2 regions of the Micromonospora sp. B9E7 genome follow, and region 2 is predicted to be linked to the other one. Evidence: riboswitches for the same ligand, from Rfam matches in the RefSeq annotation. Region 2 holds a riboswitch; the other holds the start of a gene.
What was found. Region 2 has a riboswitch for S-adenosylmethionine ahead of ABGB10_RS18785 (aminotransferase class V-fold PLP-dependent enzyme). Riboswitches for the same ligand answer to the same signal wherever they lie in the genome.
Positions count from the first base shown of each region.

Region 1: it holds a riboswitch for S-adenosylmethionine, as region 2 does, so the genes downstream of both, ABGB10_RS22880 (ABC transporter substrate-binding protein) here and ABGB10_RS18785 (aminotransferase class V-fold PLP-dependent enzyme) in region 2, are expected to answer to the same signal.

Region 1 is NZ_JBDPLX010000015.1:112,018-116,484, forward strand. It holds gene ABGB10_RS22875 (amino acid transporter) at 1-1,129, shown strand, start outside; SAM riboswitch class IV at 1,216-1,327, shown strand; gene ABGB10_RS22880 (ABC transporter substrate-binding protein) at 1,606-2,472, shown strand; gene ABGB10_RS22885 (amino acid ABC transporter permease) at 2,515-3,288, shown strand; gene ABGB10_RS22890 (amino acid ABC transporter ATP-binding protein) at 3,285-4,028, shown strand; gene ABGB10_RS22895 (Na+/H+ antiporter) at 4,056-4,467, opposite strand, start outside.
Region 2 is NZ_JBDPLX010000010.1:212,338-216,804, forward strand. It holds gene ABGB10_RS18775 (metal-dependent phosphohydrolase) at 1-409, opposite strand, end outside; gene ABGB10_RS18780 (FUSC family protein) at 517-1,752, shown strand; gene ABGB10_RS18785 (aminotransferase class V-fold PLP-dependent enzyme) at 1,835-3,085, opposite strand; SAM riboswitch class IV at 3,156-3,276, opposite strand; gene ABGB10_RS18790 (PrsW family intramembrane metalloprotease) at 3,300-4,467, shown strand, end outside.

The sequences.
Region 1 (4,467 bases), on a different contig from region 2:
GGGCCGGATCCGTGGCGCTCGCCGGCTGCTCACCACCGCCGCCGTGATCATGAGCGTCTTCCTGATCACCAGCAGCGTGACGACCACCATCCTGATCCCGCCGGAGGCATTCCAGCCGGGCGGGCCGGCGAACGGTCGGGCGCTGGCCTACCTGGCGCACGCCCATCTCGGGGAGGTGTTCGGCACCGTCTACGACCTGTCCACCATCGGGATCCTCTGGTTCGCGGGGGCATCGGCGATGGCCGGGCTGCTCAACCTCGTACCCCGCTACCTGCCCCGCTACGGCATGGCACCGACCTGGGCGCGGGCGGTCCGGCCGCTGGTGCTGGTGTTCACCGCGGTGGCGTTCCTGATCACGGTCGTCTTCGAGGCCAGCGTGGACGCGCAGGGTGGCGCGTACGCCACCGGGGTTCTGGTGTTGATCACGTCGGCGGCGACCGCGGTGACGCTCGCGGCGGTGCGGCGCCGGCAGCGCGGCCGCGTCGTCGCGTTCGGAACCATCGCGGTGATCTTCGTCTACACCACCCTGGCGAACGTGGTGGAACGCCCCGACGGGGTCAAGATCGCGACGTGTTTCATCGGCGGGATCATCCTGGTGTCGGTGCTGTCCCGGTTGTCCCGGGCCTACGAGCTGCGCGTCGACCACGTCGAGCTGGACCCGGTCGCGGCCCGGATGGTCGACGAACGCGCCGGACGGCGGATCCGCCTCGTCGCGCACGAGCCCGACCGCCGGGACGAGGCGGAGTACCGCGCCAAGCTGGCGCAGACCATGGCGGACAACGACTTCCCCGACGACAGCGACGTCATCTTCGTCGAGGTCCAGGTCACCGACCCGTCCGACTTCGAGACCGAGCTGCTGGTCCGCGGCAGCGTGGTCGACGGCCGCTTCCCGGTACTCAGCCTGGCCAGTTCGTCGGTGCCCAGCGCGCTCGCCGCCCTGCTGCTGGAGATCCGCGACCGCAGCAGTCGGCGCCCACACATCTACTTCGAGTGGAGCGAGGGCAGCCCCGGCCGCAACATCCTGCGCTACCTGGCGTTCGGGCAGGGCGCCATCGCCTCGGTGACCCGGGAGATCCTGCGCCGCCACGAGCCCGACCCGCACCGTCGACCGCACGTGCACGCCGGCTGACCTGCGAGCGGGCAGCTCGTCGCGCACGGTGAGCGTGGTCATAACGACTGGACGATCCACCCGTGCCTGCTGCTAGCCTCGGCGCAGGTCATGAGTGCCAGCGCGAAGCCCCGGCTCGCTGGCCGGCAACCCTCCTCCGCGGTGGGGTGCCCCGGGTGAAGACCAGGCACCGACGGGACGTCGGTGCAAGCGTGGCCTGGCACCCAGGTCAGCACAGACCCGGGAGAACCATGCGCATCCTCAGCACCACCCCACCGACAGACGTCGCGGATGTCCGCGCCGGTTGGCCCTCGCCGGCACTGACCCGGCGACGGCACGTGGACATGATGCGAATGTGCAGCGCCGCGTGTCGTCGCGGCACCACGCACTAGCGCAGCGCTCCTCCCGAACCCTCTCCCTCTCCGGTACGCCCATCGGGCGCGCCGTCGGCGACGCACACCCGTGCGTGCCGGGACACGACCTTTTCGGAGACACCCGTGCGACTTCTTCCTGCCCTGACCCGTGCCACCGCCCTGGGCGCGGCCACCATCCTGGCCGCCACCGCGCTCACCGCCTGCGGCGACGACAGCTCCTCCGACGCCACCGCCAACCCGTACGGCCTGGCGCAGCCGGGGGTGCTGCGGGCCGGCACGCTGACCGACGCCCCGCCGAACGTGTACCTCAAGGACGGCAAGTTCACCGGCTTCGACAACGACCTGCTGACCGCCGTGGCCGGCAAGCTCGGCCTCAAGGTCGAGTTCGTCGGCACCGACTTCTCCGCGCTGCTCTCCCAGGTCAACAACCACAAGTTCGACGTCGGCAGCTCCTCGATCACGATCACCGAGGCACGGAAGAAGACCGTCGACTTCGGCAACGGCTACGACTTCGGCTACTTCGGCCTGGACGTCCCGGCCGGCTCCCCGATCACCGGCTTCGACCAGCTCGCCGGCAAGCGGGTCGTGGTGGTGCAGGGCACCGTGCAGGACGACTACGCCACCGGCAAGCAGCTCGACCCGGTGCGGGTGCCGGACTACAACGGCGCGATCAACCAGCTCAAGGCCGGCACCGCCGACGCGTGGATCGCCCCGGCCGAGATCGGCGAGAAGTCGGCCGCCGACAGCAACGGCAAGATCACCGTGGCGGCCAAGCAGCTCAGCCCGGCGCCGACCGCGTACGCCGTCGCCAAGGGCGGCGACAAGCTGCGCGAGGCGCTGAACAAGGGCCTCGACGAGGTCATCGCGGACGGCACCTGGAGCCGGTTGCAGGCCCAGTACTACCCGGGCCGGCCGGTCCCGGCGGACTTCAAGCCGGGCAGCGGCACGGTGCCGGTGTCGGCGGCGCCGTCCGCGTCGTCCGCCTCCTGAGTACCCGGTGACGAGCGAGCAGGACGGTAGGAGAGGCGACCGATGGATCCGTTGAGCACCCTGTGGGAGACGTTCTTCGACTGGGACGCGATGGGCGAGGCGCTGCCCGAGATGTTGACCGTCGGGTTGCCGAACACGCTGATCCTGGCGGTCTCCGCCGCCCTGCTCGGCTCGGTGCTGGGGCTGCTGCTGGCCGTCGCCGGGATCTCCCGCAGCCGGTGGTTGCGCTGGCCGGCACGGGTCTACACCGACGTGTTCCGGGGGCTGCCGGCCGCGGCGACGATCCTGTTGATCGGCGTCGGGCTGGCCCCGCTGGGCATGCAGGTATGGGGACCGGACCCCTACCCGTTGGGGATCCTGGCGCTGTCGCTGATCGCCGCCGCGTACATCGGGGAGATCTTCCGCTCCGGCATCCAGTCGGTGGAGGCCGCCCAGTTGGAGGGCGCACGTGCGCTCGGCTTCTCCTGGAGCGACGCGATGCGGCTGGTGATCATTCCGCAGGGCATCCGGCGGGTCCTGCCGGCCTGGGTCAACCAGCTCATCGCGCTGATCAAGGACTCCAGCCTGGTCTACTTCCTCGGCCTGGTGGCCAGCCAGCGGGAGCTGTTCCGGATCGGGCAGGACTACGCGGCCACCACCGGCAACGAGTCCGCGCTGCTCCTGGCCGGACTCTTCTACCTGGCGCTGACCGTTCCGCTGACGCACGTCGTGAACTGGATCGACAGGCGGCTGCGCCACGGCCGGCCAGCCACCGCACCGGACGACGAGGACGACGAACTGCCGTTGCCCGCCACGATCCAGGGAGACCGTCGATGACCACCACCACCGCCACCTCGGTCAGCCTCGACGTACGCGACGTGCACCTCGCCTTCGGGCCGAACCGGGTGCTGCGCGGCGTCGACCTCACGGTGCCGCGGGGCGCGACGGCCTGCGTGATCGGCCCGTCCGGGTCCGGCAAGTCCACCCTCCTGCGCACCATCAACCGGCTGATCGAGCCGGACCGTGGCGACGTGCTGTTGGACGGGCGCAGCGTGCTGGGCGACGACCCGGACGGCCTGCGGCAGCGGGTCGGAATGGTCTTCCAGCAGTTCAACCTCTTCCCGCACATGAGCGTGCTGCGCAACGTCACGCTCGCGCTGCGCCGGCTCCGCAAACTCGGCGAGGACGAGGCGGAGGCCGTCGCCCGGGCCCAACTGGACCTGGTGGGGTTGGCCGCCAAGGCCGACGCACGACCGGCGCAGCTCTCCGGCGGTCAGCAGCAGCGGGTGGCGATCGCCCGGGCGCTGGCGCTGCGGCCCGAGGTGATGCTCTTCGACGAGGCCACCTCGGCACTCGATCCGGAGCTGGTCAAGGGCGTGCTCGGGGTGATGGCCGACCTGTCCGCCGCGGGCATGACCATGGTGGTGGTCACCCACGAGATGGGCTTCGCCCGGCAGGTCGCCGACACCGTCGCCTTCATGGACCGGGGCGTGGTGCTGGAGGCCGGCCCGCCCGAGGCGGTCTTCGAACGGGCCGAGCATCCTCGGCTGCGCCGGTTCCTCGACCAGGTGCTCTGAGTCGCTGCGACCGGAAGCCGCTGACGCTCACTCGTTCGGTCCGCGCCCCAGCAGCCGGATCTCCTCGTTGTCCAGGGCGGCCTGGAGTTCCTGCAGCACCAGGTCGTCGATCTCCCGGTTGTCGCGCAGGCGGGTGACCTCCCGACGTTTGTGGGCGAGGACCTTCAGGCGCAGTTGGCGTTCCACCCGGCGTTCCTCGGCGGTGCTCCCCCCGCTCTCGTCGACGTCCGCCAGGTGCCTCTGGTACTCGGCTTGCAGCCGACGGACCTGTTCCTCCCCGGCGCCGATCTCGGCGGCGACCTGGGGCAGGGCGGCCAGGCCCGCCTCGGTGGCCCGCCGCCGGGCATTCCGGGCCTCGTGGACGCGTTCCGGGTCGCCGACCAGCCCCGCCCAGCGCACGACCAACGGCAGGGTGGTGCCCTGGAGCAGCATGATCAGC
Region 2 (4,467 bases):
CGTCACACAGCAGGGCACCGTCCCGGTCGTCCGGTGCCACGGTGTGCCCGGCGGTGAGCAGCACCAGCCGGCGCACCTCGGCCACCGTCGGCGCCGGCACCCCGAGCCCGGTGAGCACCTCGTCGGCCAGCGCGGCGCTGTCGCGTTCGTTGGCGTGACCGGCGGCTCGGGGGTCGTAGACGGCGTCGTGGAACCAGGCCGCCAGCCGGACCAGGTCGGCCCGAGCGGCCAGGTCGGCGTACTCGTCCACCACGTCGAGCACCGCCGTCAGGTGGGCCAGCGTGTGATAGTGCCGGTGCGGCTCCCGCCACCGGGCGATCACCTGCTCCCCGGCCCGGGTCGTGTCCGGGTCGGGTTTCGCGCCAGCGCCCCGGGTCACCGCCCGCCACCGGTCCAGCAGATCAACCACCCGTCCGAGTCTGCCGCATCCGCCCGCGACGCGCGGGAGGGGAGGATTCAGTCGGCCCACCACGGGTAGTCGCGCCCATGGCCGTGGCCCGGGACAAGCGACAGCCGATGGTGCGACGTACCGCGCTGCGCGAGGGGTTGGTGGACATCGACGGCGCGCGGATCGCCGAGGCCACCGAACAACTGCGCCATCGCGGCCGGGCAACCCTGCACGACCGGCTGCACCGGGTACGGATGGCCGGCGGACTCGCCGTACAGGCCGGGCTGGCCGCCGGGCTCGCGTACCTGATCTCGCACAAGGTGCTCGGCAACCCGCAACCGGTCTTCGCGCCGATCTCCGCGGTCGGCACCCTGGCCGCGTCGGTCGGCCAGCGGTTCCGCCGGACCATGGAGCTGATCGTCGGGGTGGGGGTCGGGGTGGCCGTCGGTGACCTCCTGATCTACCTGCTCGGCACCGGGGCGTGGCAGCTCGGTCTGGTGGTCACCGTGGCGATCCTGCTCACCATCTTCGCCGGAGCGAGCGTGGCCATCGTGATCCAGGCGGCGGCCACGGCGGTGCTGATCGTGACGTTGAGCCCGTCGACCCAGAACCTGGAGATCCCCCGCTTCGTCGACGCGTTCCTCGGCGGTGGGATCGCGCTGCTGGTCACGGCGGTGTTGCTTCCGCTGAACCCGCTGCGGGTGATCAACCGGGCCGCCCGGCCGGCGCTGGACCTGCTCGCCACCCAACTCGACGTCACCGCCGACGGGTTACGCAGTCGGGACCGCGCCGGCATCCAGCGGGCGCTGGACCGGCTGCGCGACAACAAGGAGGAACTGGCCACGTTGACCGAGGCGATCGAGGGTGCGAAGGAGACGGCCACCCTCTCCCCGGCCCGCTGGCACCGCCGCAGTGAACTGATCCACTACGCGGAGGCGGCCGACCCGATCGACCGGGCGATGCGTAACAGCGGCACGCTGATCCGCCGGTCGGTGACCCTCATCGAGGACGACGAGCCGGTGCCCGATCCGATGCCGGACGCGATCGGTCACCTCGCCGAGTCGGTCCGGCTGCTCAAGCACGAGTTCGCCGCTGGGGAGGAGCCGGAGAAGGCCCGGGAGCGCTCCCTGCGGGCGGTCAGCGAAGCCGGCCGGGCGTACGGGGCCGGCGTCGGCTTCTCCGGCAGCGTGGTGGTCGCCCAGATCCGGACCACCGCGAGCGACCTGCTGGTGGCCTCCGGGATCGAGCAGGAGGAGGCGAACCGGTGGATCCGCTCCGCCTTCGGGGAGCAGGAGCGGCCGGTCGGTGAGCCGGCCACACCCGACGAGACGCCGAAACCGCCCACCGCCCCACCCGTCGGCTGAGCAAGGAAGGGCCCTTCCTTAACGCCTCATGTATAGGAGGGGGCCCTTCCTAACATCGCGACGCGTCGGGCCGCGCGAGCCCTCAGCCCAGTTCGGCGAGCGCCGCGAGCAGCCGGTCCACCTGGGCCGCCGTGCTGCCCAGCCCGATGCTGGCACGCAGCGCGGTGGGCGGCAGGTCCCGCCGACCGGTACGCCCCGCCGCCTCGCCGAGCAGACGCCGGGCCAGCGGGTGGGCGCAGAACAGCCCGTCGCGTACGCCGATGTGGTGCTCGGCGGCCAGCCGCGCGGCCACGTCGCCGGATTCCCGGCCGGCGACCACGAACGAGACGATCCCGACGCGGGGCGCGTCCGGGCCGAAGGTGCGCAGCTCCACGACGTGCGGCAGAGCGGCGATGCCGGTCCGCAGTCGAGTCAGCAGCGCCTGCTCGTGGGCGGCCAGCGCGGCCCGGTCGGCGTCGCCGAGCGCCGCGCACACGGCCGCCAGCGCCACCGCGCCGAGCAGGTTCGGGGTGCCGCCCTCGTGCCGCGCAGGGCCGGTCGCCCAGTTCACGTCGTGGGTGGCCGGTCCGACGTGGCTGGTGGCGCCGCCCCCGGCCAGGTACGGCGGTGCGGCGTCCAGCCAGTCCGCCGTGCCGACCAGCACACCCGCACCGAACGGCGCGTACAGCTTGTGGCCGGACACGGCCAGGTAGTCGACGTCGAGCGCGAGCAGATCGACCGGGGCGTGCGGGGCGAGTTGCGCGGCGTCCAGCACGATCCGGGCGCCATGCCGGTGCGCCACCCGGGCCAGCTCGGCGACCGGCCACCGCTCCCCGGTCACGTTGCTGGCACCGGTCACCGCGACCAGCACCGGCAGCGCCGGGTTGCTGCCCCGGCGCAGTTCGGTGAGGGCCGCGGCGAGGTCGCGTACCGCCGCGTCCGGGTCGGTGGGCACCGGCAACCGCACCGAGCCGCGTGGCCAGGGCAGCAGGTTGGCGTGGTGCTCACTGGCGAAGGTGACCACAGTCGTACCGGCCGGCAGGGCCCGCGCCAGCAGGTTCAGCGCGTCGGTCGTGTTGCGGGTGAAGATCACGTGATCGTCGGCGCGGGCACCGAAGAAGTCACCGACCGTCTGCCGGGCCTGCTCGTAGGCCAGGGTGCAGCGTCGGGACAGGGCTCCCGCCCCACGGTGCACGCTCGCGTACCACGGCAGCAGCTCGGCCACCGCGTCGGCGGCGGCCCGCGCGCACGGCGCGCTGGCCGCGTAGTCCAGGTTGATCTCGCCCGGTACGCCGAGGACGTCGAGCGGCCCCGACGAGGCCGGCTCGGGCGCGGCGTCGAAGCGGGTGGGCAGCGAGGGGAGCAGGGTGACGGGCACGCCGGAACCTCCGGGGTCAGGGACCCCGGGTGCACTGTCGGGACGGGGTCCGCGCTTGCCCAGCACACCGATCGGGCTGGGCCCGGTCATCACCCGGGGCACCCCACCGCGAACTCGACGAGGGTTGCCGGCCAGCAAGCCGGGGCTTCGCGCTGGCACTCGTGACCTGCCGGCAGCATAACTGCTACCGATGCGACCGGACCAGCCGGCGGCGGATGGCTACGCTGACCGCATGGCCGACACCCCGCCCGGTTCACCCCTGCCGTCGCCGCCCGCACCCCCAGCCCCGTCCGTCGGCGAGGCGCCCCGGATGCCGCGGCGCCGACTGGGCTGGCGGCGGTTCCTGGCGCTGGCCGGGGTGGTGCTGCTCATCGCCGCCTGCGCGGTGTTCATGGTCTTCACGCTCGGCCAGTCGCTCGGTGTGCAGGCCCTGCTGATCGGGGTGGCCGCCGCCGTCCTGCCGGTGCCGGTACTGGTCGCCTGCTTCCTCTGGCTGGACCGGTACGAACCCGAGCCGCTGAAATACTTGATCTTCTGCTTCGCCTGGGGCGCGTTCGTCTCCACCGCCGCCTCGCTCACCGTGAACGACTTCGCCGCCGGCCGCTTCGCCGACTGGGGTCTGCCGTCCGCGCTGACCGGAGTGCTGGTGGCACCGTTCATCGAGGAGTCGACCAAGGCGCTCGGCCCGATCCTGCTGCTGGTGTTCCGCCGTCGCGAGTGGTCCGGGATCACCGACGGCCTGGTCTACTGCGGGCTGTCCGCGGTCGGCTTCGCCATGGTGGAGAACATCCTCTACCTGGGCGGGTTGGGCTACGCGTCCGGAGTCGACCGGTACGGCCCAGCGACCGGCATCCAGCAGGTCATCGCGATCTTCATCCTGCGGATCCTGCTGTTCGGGTTCGCCCATCCGCTTTTCACCTCGATGACCGGTGTGGGGTTGGGCATCGCGGCGCGGACGGCCGACCGGCGGGTCCGGGTGCTCGCCCCGATCGCCGGCCTGCTGCTGGCGATGATGTTGCACGGCACGTGGAACCTGCTGCCCACGCTGACCCAGGCCACCGGCGAGGCGGTGATCATGCTGTACGGCTTCCTGGGCCTGATGGTGCCGGTCTTCTTCGGCACGGTGGGGTTGGCGGTGTGGCTGCGCGCCTGGGAGGGGCGGCTCACCGAGCGCGTCCTGCCGGACTACGTGCGCGCCGGCTGGCTGAGCCCGCCCGAGGTGGCCGCGCTGAGCAGCCTCGGCCGCCGGCACGCGGCCCGCAGTTGGGCACGCCGGGTGGCCGGTGACGCCGGGGTGCGGGCGATGCGCGGTTACCAGGCCGCCGCCACCCGGTTGGCCCTGCTTCGCGACGGCACTC